DNA from 4 places in the Faecalibacillus sp. MSK20_93 genome. Region 4 is predicted to be linked to each of the others. Evidence: predicted binding sites of a transcription regulator. Region 4 holds the regulator's gene; each other region holds the start of a gene.
What was found. Region 4 encodes Rex, which represses fermentation and respiration genes when NADH is low (regulators of the CRP and FNR family bind a similar motif). Its sites were predicted from a motif close to GTGAANNNNTTCAC; they were not measured.

Region 1: a site for Rex is predicted at 3,470-3,483, ahead of LJD34_RS10475 (3-hydroxyacyl-CoA dehydrogenase). Genes of this name have one in related genera too.
Region 2: a site for Rex is predicted at 2,957-2,970, ahead of fucO (lactaldehyde reductase). Genes of this name have one in related genera too.
Region 3: a site for Rex is predicted at 1,785-1,798, ahead of LJD34_RS06985 (iron-sulfur cluster assembly scaffold protein). Genes of this name have one in related genera too.

The regions. Positions count from the first base shown of each region.
Region 1 is NZ_JAJDKA010000035.1:21,897-27,012, reverse strand. Features, by position in the region: gene LJD34_RS10490 (hypothetical protein) at 1-180, shown strand, start outside; gene LJD34_RS10485 (Rrf2 family transcriptional regulator) at 225-656, opposite strand; gene LJD34_RS10480 (YhgE/Pip family protein) at 807-3,401, shown strand; gene LJD34_RS10475 (3-hydroxyacyl-CoA dehydrogenase) at 3,517-4,461, shown strand; gene LJD34_RS10470 (RNase H family protein) at 4,524-5,116, shown strand, end outside.
Region 2 is NZ_JAJDKA010000029.1:14,362-19,477, reverse strand. Features, by position in the region: gene LJD34_RS09510 (helix-turn-helix domain-containing protein) at 1-77, opposite strand, end outside; gene LJD34_RS09505 (sodium-dependent transporter) at 238-1,593, opposite strand; gene fucO (lactaldehyde reductase) at 1,735-2,880, opposite strand; gene LJD34_RS09495 (viroplasmin family protein) at 3,028-3,678, shown strand; gene LJD34_RS09490 (helicase C-terminal domain-containing protein) at 4,059-4,616, shown strand.
Region 3 is NZ_JAJDKA010000017.1:42,426-47,541, reverse strand. Features, by position in the region: gene eno (phosphopyruvate hydratase) at 197-1,486, opposite strand; gene LJD34_RS06985 (iron-sulfur cluster assembly scaffold protein) at 1,883-2,575, shown strand; gene LJD34_RS06980 (GGGtGRT protein) at 2,593-3,591, shown strand; gene LJD34_RS06975 (alpha/beta fold hydrolase) at 3,712-4,632, shown strand; gene LJD34_RS06970 (TetR/AcrR family transcriptional regulator) at 4,887-5,116, shown strand, end outside.
Region 4 is NZ_JAJDKA010000009.1:50,943-56,058, forward strand. Features, by position in the region: gene LJD34_RS04630 (DUF402 domain-containing protein) at 1-283, shown strand, start outside; gene tsaE (tRNA (adenosine(37)-N6)-threonylcarbamoyltransferase complex ATPase subunit type 1 TsaE) at 258-728, shown strand; gene tsaB (tRNA (adenosine(37)-N6)-threonylcarbamoyltransferase complex dimerization subunit type 1 TsaB) at 706-1,311, shown strand; gene rimI (ribosomal protein S18-alanine N-acetyltransferase) at 1,302-1,742, shown strand; gene tsaD (tRNA (adenosine(37)-N6)-threonylcarbamoyltransferase complex transferase subunit TsaD) at 1,745-2,767, shown strand; gene LJD34_RS04655 (redox-sensing transcriptional repressor Rex) at 2,769-3,401, shown strand; gene asnS (asparagine--tRNA ligase) at 3,412-4,794, shown strand; gene LJD34_RS04665 (metallophosphoesterase family protein) at 4,847-5,116, shown strand, end outside.

The DNA.
Region 1 (5,116 bases), on a different contig from region 4:
GCGTTAGATGATACACATTTATCACATTATCCTAAAGATGTACAAGAAAAATACATGCAAGAATATGTTCAACAATTTGATAATAAGAAAATTATTTGTGTTTGTAATCGCTGTTTAAAAGGAATTCTTTTAGGAAAAGGAAATGGTGTTCATTTATTAGAATTGTTATTTAATAAATAGATTAAATTAAAAACAGGCTTATTAGGGAATTCCCAAGCCTATTTTTAGATTGAATTTTGATGAACATAATTTGTAATTTCACCAAGATTGATTTCTTTGAGTTTTTGTTTATATTGATTTTCAGCAGCATCTAAATGATTGATAATGATATCTTCTGTATGTTGAATATTTAATGCTGGATCAAAGACTTTATCAACTAAATGTGTAGTTTCAATAAATTTTTCTTTTCCTTCAATTGCTTCAAAAATATCTAAAAAAGAAATATCATTCATTTTTTTGTTTAAAATAAAACCACCTAGCTTACTTGCCTTAGAGGTAATAAGACCAGCTACTACAAGTTGTCTAGTTACTTTTTTTAAATATGAATCAGAAACATCTAACATTTTACTTAATTCATGACTTTTAAGTGGTCCTTCACTTGTACCAATAAGCAATAAAATACAAATTGCTTGTTCAAAACTTTTTCTAATTCTCATTGTAATCCCTTCCCTTTTTTTATTATAACTAATTTTTTATATTTTGTATGTAAGAATATTGACATTTATATTGAAAAAATTATAATACTCTATAGACATTATATATCTATAGATGTAAAATGTCTATAGAAGATAGAAAGAAGGATATTTATGATTAAGCAAGAGTGGAAAAACATTTTAAAAAATCATTGGATTCAAATCGTTTTAGTTGCTCTTATTCTTATTCCTAGTATTTACACAGTTGTCTTCCTTGGATCTATGTGGGATCCATATGGAAACAGTGGAGATCTTCCTGTCGCTGTCGTGAATAAAGATAAGGCGGTTGAATACAACGATAAGAAATTAGACGTTGGTGATCAATTAGTCAAAAAATTAAAAGACAACGATTCATTAGATTTCCATTTTGTAAATTCAAAAGAAGCAAATAAGGGACTAAAAAATGGTGACTATTATATGGTCATTACGATTCCAAGCAATTTCTCCAAAAATGCAACAACTTTGTTGGATAAAAATCCTAAAAAGATGGTTTTAAATTATACAACAAACCCAGGTACAAACTATGTTGCATCAAAAATGGATGATTCAGCAATCGCAAAAATTAAAGCTGAAGTTTCATCTTCAGTAACAAAAACATATGCTGAAACAATCTTTACTTCAATTGGAACAATGTCAGATGGATTTGCTGAAGCTAGCGATGGTACTCAACAATTATCTGATGGTATGACTCAATTAGAAGATGGTAACAAAACTATTAGTGATAACTTAAAAGTATTAGCAAGTAGTTCTTTAACATTTAAAGATGGTACAAATACTTTAACTAAAGGTTTAAAAGATTACACAAATGGTGTTGTTACAGTAAATAATGGTATTTACCAATTAAAAACAGGTGTTGGTACTTTAGGTAGTGCTACTCCTACATTAGCTAGTGGTGTAAGTGATTTAAATACTGGCGCTCAAGCATTAAATAAAGGTGTTAGTGATTATACAGCAGGTGTAAGTCAAGCATTAGCTGGTGCAAATCAATTGGTTGAAAATAACACAGAATTAAATGCAGGTGTTAAAGCATTAGGTGAAGGTGCTGAAAAATTAGTTGCAGGAAATCAACAAGTAGTTGATGGTGTAAAAAAATTACAAGAAAATCTTGAAACTTCCAAAAAAACTATGGCAGCAAGTCAAGATTCATTGACTCAATTATCTGATGGAAAAACATCATTAGATAATTATGCTACATTAATTAAAACATTAAATGCAAGTGGTGATGCTCAAAAACAAGGAATTGCTAGTAAATTATTAACTAGTGGATTGTCAAGAGCAGAAATCGATGCTTATGGTTTAACAAATTATTTCCCTGTAGATAAATATAAAGACGGTGTAGCTTCATATATGGATTCGGTTGCTACTTATACAACAGGTGCATCTACAGCAATTAATACATTATCTAGTTCAACTAAATCAAGTTTAAATGATTTAGATGCAGCTCTTAATGGTGGAACTTTAACAGATGGTACAAAAGTTCCTACAGGATTAGTAAGTGGAACTCAAACAGTCCAAGCTGGATTAAATGAAGTGAATGCAAAAGTTAATGGTGGTAAATATGTAACTGTTGACAATGATGGAAATATTAAACAAGTAACTGTTGATTCTAAAGATGCTTTAGTTGCAGGTGTTCAAGCTTATACAGCTGGTGTGGATAGTTTACAAAAAGGTTTAACACAAATCGCTGATAACAATACAGCTTTAACAAGTGGTGCTACTGCTTTAGCTGATGGTACTTCAAAATTAAACAGTAATGTTCCTGAATTAACTAAAGGAATTACAGCTTTAACAAGTGGTGTTGATCAATTGGCTACAGGTACTTCAACATTAGTAAGCAATAATGCTACATTAATGAATGGTGCTAATCAATTATCTGATGGTGCTGGTCAAATTAGTGATGGTGCTAGTAAGTTGGCTGCTGGTTCTGATACTTTAGGTGATGGAATTAAGAGTGCAGCTGATGGTGTAACTACTTTAAATGATGCATTAAAATCTGGTGCAGAAGAAAGTAAGATTGATTCAACAAATAAAACTACTGATATGGTAGCTACTCCTGTTGAAACAAGTCATAAAGAAATTTCTAAAGTTGAAAATAACGGTCATGCAATGGCTCCTTATATGATGTCAGTTGGTTTATATGTAACATGCTTAGCATTTGCTTTAATGTATCCAATTAGACATGGTATTAAAAAAGCTGAAAATGCATGGAAATATTGGGCAAGTAAAGCAACTGTTATGTATACAGTTTCTACATTAGCAGCTATCGTAATGGTTACTGCTTTAAGATTAATTAATGGATTTGAACCTGTTAATTTAGGTTTAACATACTTACTTGCAATTCTCGTATCGGCGGCATTTATGTCACTTGTCATGTTATTAAGTTTAACAACTGGATTTATTGGTGACTTCTTGTTGCTTGTATTCATGATTGTTAACTTAGGTGGTTCTGCTGGTACTTATCCATTAGATACAGGTCCAGCTATCTACAAAGCTATTCATAAATTTGTACCATATACTTATAGTGTAGATGGATTTAGAAAAACAATTAGTATGACAGCTCCTTCAATTTCAGTTGAAATTGCAGTGTTTGCAGGAATCTTAATAGTATGTTCATTATTAACAGTTGTTTACTTCAAATATAAAAACAAAGAAGATAAACATGCAATTCCTCAAATGTTTGAAGAAGTAAATTCAACAAAAGCTGAATAGTATAAAGGAATCCTAGAAATAGGGTTCTTTTTTATATGTAGTTCAAACTAAAAGCGAAAATATCTTTTGTGAACATTTTAACAAAATGGTAAAATAAAGGTAGGAGGATGAATCTATGGAAATTAAAAATGTTGTTGTTATTGGTGGAGGCGTTTTAGGAAGTCAAATTGCTTATCAAGCAGCTTATTGTGGATTTAATGTAACGATTTGGCTTAGAAGTGAAGGAAGTATAGGAAGATGTCAGCCTAAATTAGATCATTTAAAAGAGGTTTATCATGATACGATTACTTTAATGGATAGCGATAAAGGAAAGACACCTCAAAATTGGGCCATGGGTATTAGCGATTATGAAGATTTTGATAAAGAAAAATGTTTAGAAAAAGCTAATAAGGCCTATGAAAATATTAAATTAGAATTAGATTTACAAAAAGCAGTCAGTGATGCCGATTTAATTATTGAATCAATGGCTGAAAATGTAGAACAAAAAAAGGATATTTATAAAAAAATGGCAGATTTATTACCTGAAAAGACAGTTATTGTTACGAATTCATCTACATTATTACCATCGAAGTTCGCTAAATATACAAAACGTCCAGAAAAATATTTATCATTACATTTTGCAAATAGTATTTGGAAAAATAATATGACAGAAGTCATGGCACAAAAACAAACGAATCAAAAATATTTTGATTTGATTATGGATTTTGCTAAAGAAATAAGAATGATACCATTACCTGTTCGTAAAGAAAAATCAGGATATTTATTAAATTCAATGCTTGTTCCTTTATTGTTTTCAGGTATGGATCTTTATGTTAATGGGATTAGCGATCCTGAAAGTATAGATAAAGCTTGGACTTTAGGTACAGGAGCTCCGAAAGGACCTTTCCAAATTTTAGATACGGTAGGACTTACGACAGCTTATAATATTGTTTCAATGTATTTAAAAGTTCCTTCATTTTTAGCTCCTTATAATTTTAAAGGAATGGCTAAGATGTTAAAGAGATATATTGATGAAGGAAAACTTGGAATAGCTTCAGGTGAAGGTTTTTATAAATATTAGAAGAATTGTTTGTATTCTTCTTTTTATTTATTATAACTATAAAGAGGGATGGAGATGGAAAAATGGCCAAAAAGGTACTGTATGTCGCAATTGATAAACTAACAAAAGAGGTTTATAAATTTAAACAATGGAGCGAATGTCAAAAACTTGTAAGCGAAGGAAAATATGTTTATAAGGGGTTTTCGCAAGAAAAGTTAAAAGATGTAGAGAGCTATATTGCATCTTTTAAACAAACAATGGATGAATCACAACTTAATTTAAATGAAAAAGATGTACCATATGCTTATGTAGATGGAAGTTGTTTAACAAATGGAGATACATGTTATGCTTATAGCTTTGGTGTAATAATTGTTGAAAATAATCAAGAAATTTATACAAACTGTCAAAAATTTGATGATGAATTTGTAGAATATAATCAGGTTATGGGAGAATTAAAAGCAGCGTTAGATACAGTTTCTTATTGCGTTCAACAAGGATACAAGAAAATGTATGTAATTCATGATTATGAAGGTGTTGCTTTCTATGCAACAGGAGCGTGGGTTAATGAAGATGAAAGACTTGAAAATCTTTATGTAAAACAAATGAAAGAATATGAAAAACAAATTGAAATTACTTTTGTGAAAGTAAAATCACATGTCGCAAATAAAACGAAAAT
Region 2 (5,116 bases), on a different contig from region 4:
GTTGCTTCTGCGACTTCCTCTATTGTAACGCCTTTGGCAATGCGGGCTGCTTTTATCTTTTCACTTATTTTGTCCATAAAGACATCCTCCTTTACACTTAGGCATAATTAAACAAATAAATTATAGCACAAATGTTTTATTTGACAAATACAAAAGCTCATTTTATTTCTAATATATTATATACATAAAAAATGTCTTTTTTATGTCCAAAAAGAAAAAAAGCTTAAAAAAGCTTTTTTATAACGTAATAATTCCAAATGTTGATAAAATATAACTTAATAAAATAATTAATAATGTTGGAATACAAATATATTTCATCACAAAATTATAGACTTTTTCTCTTTTAAAAGCAGATGATATTTTAATTTCATCTGAAATTGTTTTTAATTTTGTTACAAAAATAATTAATAAAGCTGTACATAACGCTGAAATTGGCATCATACATGAATTTGTGACAAAATCAAAGAAATCTAATAAAGTCATTCCTAATGGTTGAATCCATCCTAAAACACCATAGCCAAGTGAAATAGGAATTCCTAAAGCCAACATTTCAATAATCATTGCTAAAGCTGCTTTTTTTCTAGAAATATGGAATTGTTCCATTAAAGTTGCGACTGAACATTCCATTAAAGAAATAGCTGATGTTAAAGCAGCAAATAAGACAAGTAAAAAGAATACACCACCAATAAATCCACCTAATTGAAGTGAATTAAATACTTTTGGCATTGTAATAAACATTAAAGACGCTCCAGCATTTAAACTATCTTTTCCTGAAAATGCAAAGACTGCAGGAATAATCATTAACCCCGCTAAAAAAGCAATCAATGTATCCATAATTTCTACTTGAGAAATTGCTTTTTCCATATCAACATCTTTTTTCATATAAGAACCATAAGTAAATAAAATTCCCATTCCAATCGATAAAGAATAGAACATTTGCCCCATCGCAGCAATGACTGTCATAATACTGAATTTAGAAAAATCAGGAATGATATAATATTTTAAACCTTCAATAGCCCCTGGTGTCATTAAACCATAAATTGAAATAAAAATAGCTATCACTACTAAAATAGGCATTAAGATCTTACTTACTTTTTCAATTCCTTTTTCTACACCTTTAATAACCACAATAAAAGTTAATACTGCAAAAACAACTAACCAAAAAGCTGGACTAATTGGATTAGCAATAAAATTTGAAAAATAGGTATCTTGTGTCAAGATTTGACTTGATCCTCTTAAATATTCAAATAAGTATTTACATACCCAACCACCAACAACACAGTAATAAGGAACTATCAATATTGGAATAATTGAATTCAACCAACCACCAATTTTTAATTTTTTTGCTCCTAAGATTTTATATGCTTTGATTGGATTGTTTCCGGTCTTTCTTCCTAATGCTGTTTCACTTACAAGTAAAGCAAAACCAACCGTTAACGCTAAAATAATGTAAGTAAATAAAAAAGTACCTCCACCATATTTAGCCGCAAGATATGGAAAACGCCAAATGTTTCCTAATCCAACAGCCGAACCAGCAGCCGCCATAACATATCCTAAACGGCCTGAAAAACTTGATTTTTTATTTGTTTCCATCGAATTTCCCCTTTTTAACATGTTAAAAAAATTATATTGAAACCTCATAAAAAGTCAACTTTATTGTGAAATTAATAACAAAAATTCTCTTTTTTTTCATTTTAAAACAAAAAACAGCCCTCATTGAGGACTGTCTTATTATTATAATAATGATTTATATAATTCTTTGATTTCTTCTACACTTGTATCTCTTGGGTTACCTGGACAGCAAGCATCAGCTAAAGCAGATTCACTTAAGAATTGTAAATCTTCTTCTTTAACGATTTCTTTTAAGTCAGCTGGAATACCAACATCTTTAGATAATTGTTTAACTGCATCTACAGCTGCTTTACGATATTCTTCTTGAGACATACCAGTAGTATCTACACCCATTGCTTCTGCAATGTCTTTATATTTTTCACCAGTATATGGTGCATTATATTCCATAACTGTTGGTAAGATGATAGCATTAGCAACACCATGAGGTGTATCATATAAAGCTCCAAGTGGATGAGCCATTGAGTGAACTAATCCTAAACCTACGTTAGAGAATCCCATACCTGCAACATATTGACCTAAAGCCATACCTTCTCTACCTTCAGGAGTATTTTCTACTGCACCTCTTAATGATTTAGAAATAATTTCGATAGCTTTGATATGGAACATATCTGACATTTCCCAAGCACCTTTAGTAATATAACCTTCGATAGCATGAGTTAAGGCATCCATACCTGTAGCAGCAGTTAATCCTTTAGGCATTGATGACATCATATCTGGGTCAACGAATGCTACAACTGGAATATCATGTACGTCTACACATACCATTTTACGATCTTTTTCAACATCTGTGATTACATAGTTGATTGTTACTTCAGCAGCAGTACCAGCTGTTGTAGGAACTGCAAAGATTGGAGTACAAGGATTTTTAGTTGGTGCAACACCTTCTAGGCTTCTTACATCAGCAAATTCAGGGTTTTTATCAATAATACCTACTGCTTTTGCTGTATCCATTGATGAACCACCACCAATAGCAATCATATAATCTGCTCCAGCATCATGTAATGCTTTAACACCTTGTTGAACATTTTCAATTGTTGGATTAGGTTTGATATTAGAATATAGTTCATAAGCTAATCCTGCTTTATCTAATAAATCAGTAACTTTTGCTGTTACTCCAAATTTTACTAAGTCTGGATCTGAACATACTAAAGCTTTTTTGAATCCTCTTGCTTTTGCTTCTTCAGGAATTGATTCAATTGCTCCTTTTCCATGATAACTTGTTTCATTTAATACAAATCTGTTTGCCATAATTAAATCTCCTCTTTTCTAACTACACATATTCTAGTATCATGTGAAAATAAAAACAAGTTACATATAAGGCTATGTGTAACATTTCACAAGTTTTATTTAAAATATTTTTATAATATGTCATAATAATAAACATGGAGGAATATCATGAAATATTATGCTGTAAAAAAAGGAAGACATCCAGGTATTTATACTACTTGGAAAGATTGTCAAAAAGAAATCGATCATTTTAAAGATGCTAAATTCAAAAGCTTTGATTCTAAAAAAGAAGCTTTAGCCTATTTAAAACAAAATAATCAAAAAAGTTCATTACATTCAAAACAAGAAACAACAAATCAAAGAAAACAAAATAAAGATAAAATATCATTAAGTAAAGATCAATATAAAGCTTATCAACAATTATTATCTGGAAATAATGTTTTTTTAACAGGTGGCGCAGGTACTGGTAAATCTTTTGTTTTACAACTTTTTATTAATGAAATGGAAAAACAAAATAAAAATGTTATTGTTTGTGCTCCTACCGGTATTGCTGCTATTAATATTCAAGGTGTTACTATCCATCGTTGTTTTCAAGTATCTCCAGAGCCTCAAGTAGTTAAACATATTAAAAAAGTTCCTCAAGTGGTAAAAGAAAGAGACATTATTGTTATTGATGAAATTAGTATGTGTCGTATTGATCTATTTGATTTTGTTGTAAGAACAATTATGAAAGCAGAAGAAAACTCATTATCTCGTAAACAAATCGTCGTTGTTGGAGACTTTTCCAACTACCTCCTGTTACTACAGATAATGATTTAGAAGTATTAAAAGAAATTTATGAAAATTATCATAAAGGTTATGCTTTTGAATCAACAAACTGGCAAGATTTAAATTTTCAAACAGTTGAATTAAAACAAGTCATACGACAAAAGAATCCTGAATTTATTCATGAACTGAATAAAGCACGTATTGGTGATTATTCATGTGTTCATTATTTTAATACGCATTGTCAAAAAACTCTTTTTGAAAATGGTATTATTCTTACAGCAACTAATAGAAAAGCTGAACAAATCAATCATGATAGACTTTCCAAAATACCTTATAAAGCTAAAGTCTATCATTCAAGAATTGTCGGTGATGTTAAAAACTCTGATAAACCTACTCTAGATGAACTTCATTTAAAAATTGGTGCTCGTGTGATGGTTTTAATTAACGATACAGAACAAAATCTTTATCAAAATGGTTCATTTGGAAAAGTTTATAAATTAGAAGATGAAAGTGTTACCGTTCTCTTAGATACAAATAAAACACTTGTAACCTTTGGTTATCATGAATGGGCCATAGAAAACTATGTACTTTCTAAAAGAAAAGAAGGAGATATTGAAGATAATCATTTATCTAAAGAAAAAGTAGGTGCTTTTTATCAAATTCCTTTAAAACTTGCTTACGCTATTACAATGCATAAAAGTCAAGGTCAAACCTATGATCAAGTAAATCTTATTCCTTATTCATTTGATAATGGCCAACTCTATGTTGCCTTAAGTCGTGTTAAATCTATTGAAGGACTTTGTTTAATTAATCAATTAAGACAAGAAAATCTTATTTGTAGTCAGGAAGTAAAAAACTTTTATCATATTGGTTCGTCTAAATCAAAAGACAAACTGATTTATGAGTTAGGTAAAAAAGTTTTAAATAGTCATATAACTTACCCTAAAGAAATACAAGATTTAATAGATTATATTCATAAAATGAGTTAATACGTAATCATTTAAACTGTTGATAAATAAAAAATCAATTCTTCAATATATTCATAATTATGATCTAATTAATAAATATATGAAAAAGTCTGCTTTCTTAAGTAAATAATTATTTAAAAATCTATTGAATTACAATTATTAGCCAAGGTGGCCAATAAAATAACCGTAAAATAAATTCGGTTGAATTTGTGGCCTTTTTTAGTATGATAATTATAAATATGGACATATTTTTAAGAGAAATACTCATAAAAGAAATGCATATTCCAAAACTAAATAAAGAATCATTAAAATCCTATAAAAATTCAAATTGACAATCTATACTCATATGATACACTAGTATAGAGAAATCCGAAAAGGATGAAAAAGAACCTAGACGTATAGCCTTGGTTCTTTTTTGCATTCTTTTGTCATCTCTAGATACTCATAATCTCACCATTTTTGTATAATATTTATGATTTTTAAAATTTCTATAATTATCAATGATGATTTATTACATTTCT
Region 3 (5,116 bases), on a different contig from region 4:
ATATTTAGAGAGTTATTTTCATTAATTTCTCCTAATTAAATAAAGAATGTAATTTATTTACAAAAAAGATGACTTACATCACCTTTTTTATCTATATTATTAAAAGATAATATTTCTTATATGATTTAGTCTAAAATTGGGAAGTTACGATTTAATCGTTAAAGGGATATAACAATATTATCTTTTAATAGCAAAATTATTGATCTAATTGATAGAATGAATCAACGCCACCATATAAGCTTTGTTTTCCTAATTCATCTTCAATTCTTAATAATTGATTGTATTTAGCAATACGGTCTGTTCTTGATGCAGAACCAGTTTTAATTTGTCCAGCATTTGTAGCTACAGCAATATCAGCAATTGTTGTATCTTCTGTTTCACCGGATCTATGAGAAACAACAGCAGTATAGTTTGCTTTTTGAGCCATTTGAATAGCTTCTAGTGTTTCAGTTAAAGTACCAATTTGGTTAACTTTAATTAAGATAGAGTTTGCAGTTTTCTTAGCAATACCTTCTTGTAAACGTTTTGTATTTGTTACAAAGAAGTCATCCCCTACTAATTGTACTTTTTTACCTAATTTTTCAGTTAAATATTTCCATCCGTCCCAGTCATCTTGATCAAGACCATCTTCGATAGAAATAATTGGGTATTTTTCAACAAGTTCACCGTAGAAATCAACTAACTCTTTTGAAGTAAATGTTCTATTTCCTTCACCCGGTAAAACATATTTACCATCTTTATAGAATTCTGAACTAGCAACATCCATTGCAAGTTTAACATCTACACCTGGTTTATAACCTGCTTTTTCAATAGCTTCGATAACTGTTTGAATAGCTTCTTCATTTGATTTTAAGTTAGGAGCAAATCCACCTTCGTCACCTACAGCAGTATTTAATCCTTTATCATGTAATACAGCTTTTAAATTATGGAATACTTCAGCACCCATACGAATCGCTTCTTTGAATGTAGGAGCTGAAACTGGCATAATCATAAATTCTTGGAAATCAATGTTGTTATCAGCATGTGCTCCACCATTGATAATATTCATCATTGGTGTAGGAATAACATGAGCATTAGCTCCACCAATATAACGATATAATGGCATACCTAATGAATCAGCAGCACATTTAGCAACGGCAAGAGAAACACCTAAGATAGCATTTGCTCCAAGTTTTCCTTTATTATCTGTACCATCTAAATCAATCATTGCCTGATCGATTTCTCTTTGAGCAAAAACGTCATACCCTAATAATTCAGGAGCAATCACTTCGTTTACATTTTTAACAGCCTGTAAAACACCTTTACCTAAATAACGTGATTTATCTCCATCTCTTAATTCAACGGCTTCATAAATTCCTGTAGAAGCTCCACTTGGTACGATTGCTCTACCAAAAGCTCCACATTCACTTCTAACTTCAACTTCAACAGTTGGATTTCCACGAGAGTCTAATACTTCGCGTGCTTTAATACTTTGAATTAAATCCATTTTAATACTTCCTTCTTTCATTTTTGTTTTGTTTGTGTTTGTGATTTTTGTTTGTGATCTAGTATCAATAAAAAATGATTTATTAACACGAAGTTAGCTGTAACTAACTGTCTATAAGTTAGCATATACTAACCTTGTGTGTCAACCCTTTTTGACTACTTTTTTTCAACTTCAAATACTATTTTGTCCCTTTTTTTATAAAATATTCTTTGATAGATACAAAAAAATTTCTTTTTTCATTTATTTATCTTTCTTGTTTCATTGACTTTCTTTAATCGACACTTTATAATTTGTTCAGGTGAATTCCTTCACCTGAAGGAAGAAATTTATGTAGTTTTACGTTATTTCTTTTTTAATGTTTGTGATCATTAATGTGATGAAAGGAGAAAATAAAAAATGATTTATTCACATGAAGTTGAAGAAATGTGCACTGTAAATCGTGGTGCATCACACGGATGTGCTCCTATTCCTGAAGAAGGAAAATGGGTATATTCAAGAGAAATCAAAGATATTTCTGGTTTAACACATGGTATTGGTTGGTGTGCTCCACAACAAGGTGCATGTAAACTTACTTTAAATGTTAAAGAAGGTATCATTGAAGAAGCATTAATCGAAACTGTTGGATGCTCAGGTATGACTCACTCTGCTGCTATGGCTAGTGAAGCATTAGTTGGTAAAACTTTATTAGAAGGTTTAAATACTGACTTAGTTTGTGACGCTATTAACACAGCTATGAGAGAATTATTCTTACAAATCGTTTATGGACGTACTCAATCAGCATTCTCTGAAGGTGGATTACCTGTAGGTGCTGGTCTTGAAGACTTAGGTAAAGGTTTAAGATCAATGGTAGGTACATCATACTCTACTAAATTAAAAGGACCTCGTTACTTAGAATTAACTGAAGGTTACATTACTCGTATCGCTTTAGATACAAATGATGAAATTATCGGTTACGAATTCGTTAACTTAGGTAGAATGATGGAAATGATTAAAGATGGAAAAGATGCTAATGAAGCTTTAGAAGCTGCTAAAGGTAACTACGGTAGATTCAACGATGCTGCTAAATACATCGATCCAAGAAAAGAATAATAGGAGGATACGAAAAAATGGCATTATTTGAAAGTTATGAAAGAAGAATTGATCAAATTAACGCTGCATTAGCTAAATATGATATCAAATCAATCGAAGAAGCAAAAGCTATTTGTGATGAAAAAGGTATCAACGTTTATGATATCGTAAAATCTACACAACCAATTTGTTTCGAAAACGCTTGTTGGGCATATACAGTTGGTGCTGCTATGGCAATTAAAAATGGTGATACTAAAGCAGAAGATGCTGCTAAAACAATCGGTGTTGGATTACAATCATTCTGTATTCCAGGATCTGTTGCTGATGATCGTAAAGTAGGTTTAGGTCATGGTAACTTAGGAGCAATGTTATTAAACGAAAATACTCAATGTTTCGCTTTCTTAGCTGGACATGAATCTTTCGCTGCTGCTGAAGGTGCAATCAAAATTGCTGAAAAAGCTAACAAAGTAAGAAAAAATCCATTAAGAGTTATCTTAAATGGTTTAGGAAAAGATGCTGCTAAAATCATCTCAAGAATCAATGGTTTCACTTATGTAGAAACTCAATTCGATTATTTTACTGGAGAAGTTAAAGAAGTATCTAGAACTGCTTATAGTGATGGTCCACGTGCTAAAGTTAACTGCTATGGTGCAGATGACGTACGTGAAGGTGTTGCTATCATGCATAAAGAAGGTGTAGATGTATCAATCACTGGTAACTCTACTAACCCTACTCGTTTCCAACATCCTGTTGCTGGAACATACAAAAAAGAATGTATTGAACAAGGTAAAAAATACTTCTCAGTTGCATCTGGTGGTGGAACTGGACGTACTTTACATCCTGATAACATGGCTGCTGGTCCTGCTTCTTATGGTATGACTGATACTATGGGACGTATGCACAGTGATGCTCAATTTGCTGGTTCTTCATCAGTTCCTGCTCACGTAGAAATGATGGGATTAATCGGTATGGGTAACAACCCAATGGTTGGAGCTACTGTAGCTGTTGCTGTTGCAATTGAAGAAGCTTGTAAATAATTAGGGTTTTCCTAAAAAAAGCTAAAAAGTCTTGATTTTATCAAGACTTTTTTTGTTATATTAATTCTTTATCATATCAAAATATTTGTTTTTTAGTTATAATATAGTTAGGTGATAAATATGTACAAAAGTTTTCAAATAAAATCAAATTATGATCAACTAAAATTAGATGGCATTATTATTTCTTGTGAAAGCCCAAAAGGAATTGTACAAATTTCTCATGGTATGTGTGAGCATAAAGAGAGATACATCGACTTTATGAATTTCTTATCAAATCAAGGTTATTTATGTATTATTCATGACCATCGTGGACATGGAAAAAGTATAAAAGACAAAAATGATTTGGGGTATTTTTATGATAATGGTCATCTAGCAATTGTTGAAGATCTCCATCAAATTACTTTGATGATTAAACAACAATATCCTTATCTCCCACTCTATCTTTTAGGACATAGTATGGGGTCTTTAGTCGTGCGCTGTTTTTGCCAAAAGTATGATCAAGATATTGATGGTTTAATTGTTTGTGGAAGTCCTAGTGATAATCCTCTTGCTCCTATAGGAATAAAAATAGCTCGTATCTATTCAAAAGTCAAAGATGATCATTATCGTCCTCAATTAATTCAAAATTTAAGTTTTCAAGCTTTTAATAAAAGGTTTCATACAGATATTCCTAACAGTTGGATTTGTAGTGATGAAAATATTGTAGATTCTTATAACAAAAATCCTTTATGTTATTTTACTTTTACCGCAAATGGCTTTGAATCTCTCTTTAATCTTGTAATAAATACATATCATAATGAAAACTGGACAATGTCTAATCCCTCTTTACCTATTTTATTTATTGCTGGTAAAGATGATCCTTGCATTACAAATGAAGTAAAATTCAACAAAGCTGTTTCCAACATAAAATCTAAAGGTTATATGTGTGTAGATTCCTATCTTTTTGAAAATATGCGTCATGAAATTTTAAACGAAAAGCAAAATCAGCTTGTATATCAATATATATTAGATAATTTAAACGCATGGCAAACAAATATATAAAAATTGTAATTTGAAATACTTATTAATCATTTAGATTATTTTTCATTTTCGTATCCATTAAAATCATACCGTGATATAATAAGTTAAATAAAAATGACTTGAAAGTAGTGATTAAGATGAACAAAGAAATAAAGAATAATCTCCCTCTTAATATAATTGATATCTTTAACACTTTGGGAAATAACTTCAGCAAAATTTATACAGTTGATTGACAAACAAAAAGTATTACCATTTATCGTTATAAAAATTCAAACATGAACGATGAAGAATTTCCTAAAGATGTTCTTCCTTTTGAAGAAGAAATAAAAAAACATATTGATAAATATGTTTTAGGAGAAGATAAAGAAGCTCATGTTTCAACATCCTCTTTTTATCGTCACTATAAAGATAAATATGACGTGATGAATGATAATTATAAAAGGATCCTAGACCAATATATGCATAGTAGTCAAAATCACAATTATGAAGATGTCTTCGTTAATTT
Region 4 (5,116 bases):
ATATGATGGAGAGGCTTTAAAATATATTGATTATGATTTAGATTTAAAAGTATTTCCAGATGGAAACTATCGCATTTTAGATCAAGAAGAATATCGTCAACATGCTCGTGAAATGGGCTATAGTGATGAATTAGACAAAATTTTAAAGAAACAACTAGATGTTTTGATTGATTTAGCGGTAAAAAAGGGAGGACCATTTGATCAGAATTTTACTAAGAAATGGTATGGTTTTTATCAAGATTTAAAAGAGGGTTATTATGGAAAAAGTGATTACTATAAATAATAGAGATGAAACATTAGCTTTTGGTGAATATTTAGGAAAATTACTAAAACCGCATATGTTATTGACACTTAATGGTGATTTGGGTGCAGGCAAAACAACCTTTACTAAAGGAATAGGAAAGGGTTTAGGAATTAAAAGAATTATTAATTCACCAACTTTTACAATTTTAAAACAATATCAAGGAAATTATCAATTATCTCATTTTGATGCTTATCGCTTAGAAGGACAAAGTGAAGATTTAGGCTTTGAAGAAATTTTTGATAGTGATGATATTTGTGTGGTTGAATGGCCAGAATTTTTAGAAGATATTTTACCTCAAGAACGTTTAGCAATGACGATAAAAAGAATCGATGATGATCATAGAGAATTTATTTTAAAACCAATTGGTAAAAAATACGAAGAACTTGTAAAGGAGATTGAATATGAAAACAATTGTCATGGATAGTGCTAATAAGTATTTAGTAGTAGCTTTATATGAAAATCAAAAATGTTTAGCTTCTTTACAAGAAGAAGGAAATCGAAAGCAATCTGAGTATGCAATCGTTTATTTACAAAAATTATTACAAGAAAATCATTTAAAAATGAGCGATTTTGATGAAATGGTCATTACTATTGGACCGGGTTCTTATACTGGTGTACGTGTTGCTTTAACGATTGCGAAAACATTAAATGCAACGATGAATATTAAGGTAAAAACTGTTTCTTCTTTAAAGGCGATGGCAGGAATGAAAAAAGCTATTTCTATTTTAGATGCAAGAAGCCATAAATTATTTCTAGGAATTTACAATGAAGGAAAGGTTATTGTTGATGATTGTTTAATAAATATTGATGAATTTGAAAATTATCAAAAACAATATACTGATTATGAAATTGTTGGTGATACACATTTAGTAGGAATACCTGAAAAAGAAGTGGATCTTGCCAATCATATTTATACACTTTCTACTTTAGAAAAAGAAATAGAAAATGTTGATGGTCTTGTTCCAAGATATACTAAGGAAGTTGAGGCTAAAAAAATATGTCAATAAGAGAAATGAAAGTTGATGATTTAAAAAGAATTGTAGAATTAGAAAAAGATCTTTTTTTATCACCATGGAATGAAGAAGATTTTATACATGAATTAAAAGAAAACCCTATGGCGGGTTATTATATTCTTGAAAAAGAAAATCAAATTATTGGATACATAGGATTATGGTTTTTAGGTGATCAATGTCAAATTACAACAATTGCGACAGATCGACATTTTCAAGGACAAGGGTATGCAAGCCAACTGATGGAATACGCTCTTGAAAAAAGTGAAGAATTACATTATCAAAATGTTAATTTAGAAGTACGTGTTTCAAATGTAAAAGCAATTGCTTTATATCAAAAATTTGGGTTTAAAAATGTTGCTGTTAGAAAAAGATACTATAGCAATGGTGAAGATGCGTATTTAATGATCAAGGAATTGGAGGGATAGAGATGTCATTATTACTAGCAATTGAATCAAGTTGTGATGAAATGGCGATGGCTGTCTTAAAAGATCAAAGAGAATTTTTAAGTAGTGTCGTGGCAAGTCAAATCGACATACATGCAATGTATGGTGGTGTTGTCCCTGAAATTGCCAGCCGTAAGCATGTTGAATGTGTATCTGTTGTTTTAAAAGAAACGTTAAAACAAGCAAATATAAAAATGGAAGACCTTGATGCTATTTGTGTAACAAAAGGTCCAGGACTTGTTGGCTCTTTACATATTGGTTTACAAGTCGCTAAAACACTTTCTTTGGCTTATGATAAACCATTAATTGGGGTTCACCATATTGCAGGGCATATTTATGCAAATAATTATGAAAAAGATATTGTTTATCCAGCACTATGTCTTGTAGTCAGTGGTGGGCATACAGAGCTTGTTTTGATGAAACATCCTTATTCTTTTGAAGTGATTGGTGAAACTTTAGATGATGCTGTTGGAGAAGCATATGATAAAGTGGGAAGAGTTTTAAATCTTCCTTATCCTGGAGGACCGGTTTTAGATAAGATGGCTCATTTAGGAAAGGCAAGTTATCATTTACCTAAACCATTAGATGATGATAGTTATAATTTTAGTTTTAGTGGTTTAAAATCAGCAGTAATCAATTTAGCACATAATCATAGACAAAAAGGTTTAGAAATCAATCAAAATGATTTAGCAACGTCTTTTCAAAATGTTGTTGTTGATGTCTTGGTCGATAAAACGATTCGAGCGGCTAAAGAATATGGTGTTAAAGAAATTATGTTAGCTGGTGGGGTTTCTGCTAATAGGGGTTTAAGAGAAAAGATGAAAGAGCAAGTTGCCATGTTAGAAGACGTACAATTGTCTCTTCCACCGATGAAATGTTGTACAGATAATGCAATGATGATTGCTTTAGCAGGAAAAGTTATGTATGATAATAATAAGTTTAGTGATTTATCGCTTGGCATTAAACCACATCTTGATTTAGAATTAGAATCAATAGGAGGGGATTAGTGTGGAGAAAAAAATATCAAAAGCGACAATGTCCCGTTTTCCTGTTTATTTAAAAGCGCTTAGAAAAATGCAACATGAAGGAAAAGAAACATGTTTATCGAGTGAATTGTTTGAAATTACAGGAATACAAGATACAACAATTAGGCGTGATTTTACATATTTATCAAAAACGGATAATTTTGGTAGACGTGGAAGAGGCTATGATGTTAAACATCTTATAGATGGTTTAAGTGAAGTTTTAGGTTTACGATTAGATGAACCTATTATTTTAATTGGGGTTGGCAATTTAGGAAGTGCCATTTTAAAATATAATCGTTGGCAATATACAGTAGGTAAGATTGTTTGTGGTTATGATATGGATAAAAATAAAGAAGGGGAAAGATTTGGTGTGAAAATTTGTCATATTGACAAGTTGGAAGAAACTTTTCCAAGTGATTGTAAAATTGCTATTTTGGCGATTTCAGAAAATGTTCAAGAAACAGTGGATCGTTTAATGAAATTAGGCATTAAAGGAATTGTAGATTTTACGCATAGTCATTTTATGGTTCAAGAAGGCGTTGAAGTCCAAACAGTAGATGTTGTGGTAGCTATTCAAGAATTAGTAATTAAAATGAAATCAAATGATCAAGAATAGGGAGAGAAAAATGTTTGAATTTATTACAGTAAGAGAATTATATGAATTATATATCAATGATAGAGACCAATTAGATGGTATTGAATATGTTGAATTACAAGGATGGATCCGTACAAATAGAAATAGTGGGAAAGTCGGATTTTTAGCTTTAAATGATGGAACATATTTTAAAAATGTACAAGTTGTTTATTTAGATGAAATTATTGATAATTATGAAGAAGCTTCTCATATTTCTACAGGAAGTGCTGTTAAAGTAACTGGTAAATTAAAATTAACACCAGATGGAAAACAACCTTTTGAAATTGAAGCAACACATTTAGTGGTTGAAGGAACTTGTGATGAAGATTTCCCATTACAAAAGAAAAGACATTCTTTTGAATACATGAGAGAAATTCCTCACTTAAGACCAAGAGCAAATACTTTTTATGCAATCTTTAGATTAAGATCTGTTTTATCAATGGCTATTCATGAATTCTTCCAAAACCAAGGATTCGTTTATGTCCATACACCAATCATTACTTCAAATGATGGTGAAGGTGCTGGAGAAATGTTTAGAGCAACAACAATCGATAATACAGAATTTGATAAAGATTTCTTTGGAAAAGAAGCTTATCTTACAGTTACAGGACAATTACATGTTGAAGCTTTTGCTTTAACATATCGTGATGTTTATACATTTGGACCTGCCTTTAGAGCGGAAAATTCAAATACTTCAAGACATGCTAGTGAATTCTGGATGATTGAACCTGAAATTGCTTTTGCTGACTTAGAAGATGATATGGATTTAATTGAAGATATGGTTAAATACTGTATTGATTATGTCTTAGATAATGCACCAGAAGAAATGAAATTCTTTGAAAGCATGATTGATAAAGAATGTATCAAACGTATCAAAGCAGTTAGAGATAGTGATTTTAAACGTATGACTTATACAGAAGCAATCGATTATTTATTAAAAGCAGATGTTAAATTTGAAAATAAAGTAGAATGGGGTATGGATTTAAATTCAGAACACGAACGTTATATCTGTGAAAAAATTGTTGGTGGACCAGTATTTTTAACAGATTACCCTAAAGAAATCAAAGCATTCTATATGCGTTTAAATGATGATGGTAAAACAGTAGCTGCTTGTGATTTACTTGTTCCAGGAATTGGTGAACTTGTTGGTGGATCACAACGTGAAGAAAGATATGATGTCTTAGAAAAAATTATGGATGAAAAAGGAATGGCCAAAGAAGGATTACAATGGTACATGGATCTACGTCGTTTTGGTGGATGTAAACATGCTGGATTTGGTTTAGGATTCGATCGTTTCTTAATGTATTTAACAGGTATGCAAAATATTAGAGATGTTGAACCATTCCCAAGAACTCCAAGAAATTTAAAATTCTAAAAGCCTATTCGTTAGGCTTTTTTTTGTGTATAATATGTGGGAGGTGACACACATGAATGAATATGATTTGATGAATCTCTATTTTAATTTTATTTTTAAAGACGGTAATAAGTCATTTAGGAATGTGTATGCAAGTTACGAACAACTTGGAGAATTTAAAAATTGGTTAACAAAACAAAATATAAAATTTCCATTTGTACATCAAATTCAAAAAAATGAATGTGAGTTACTTTTTAGAAGTAAAAACTTTGAAACCTATGATACGGCTTTTAAAACAAGTTATGCACATGATTTTCATAAATATATAGCAAAGGAAAAAGAA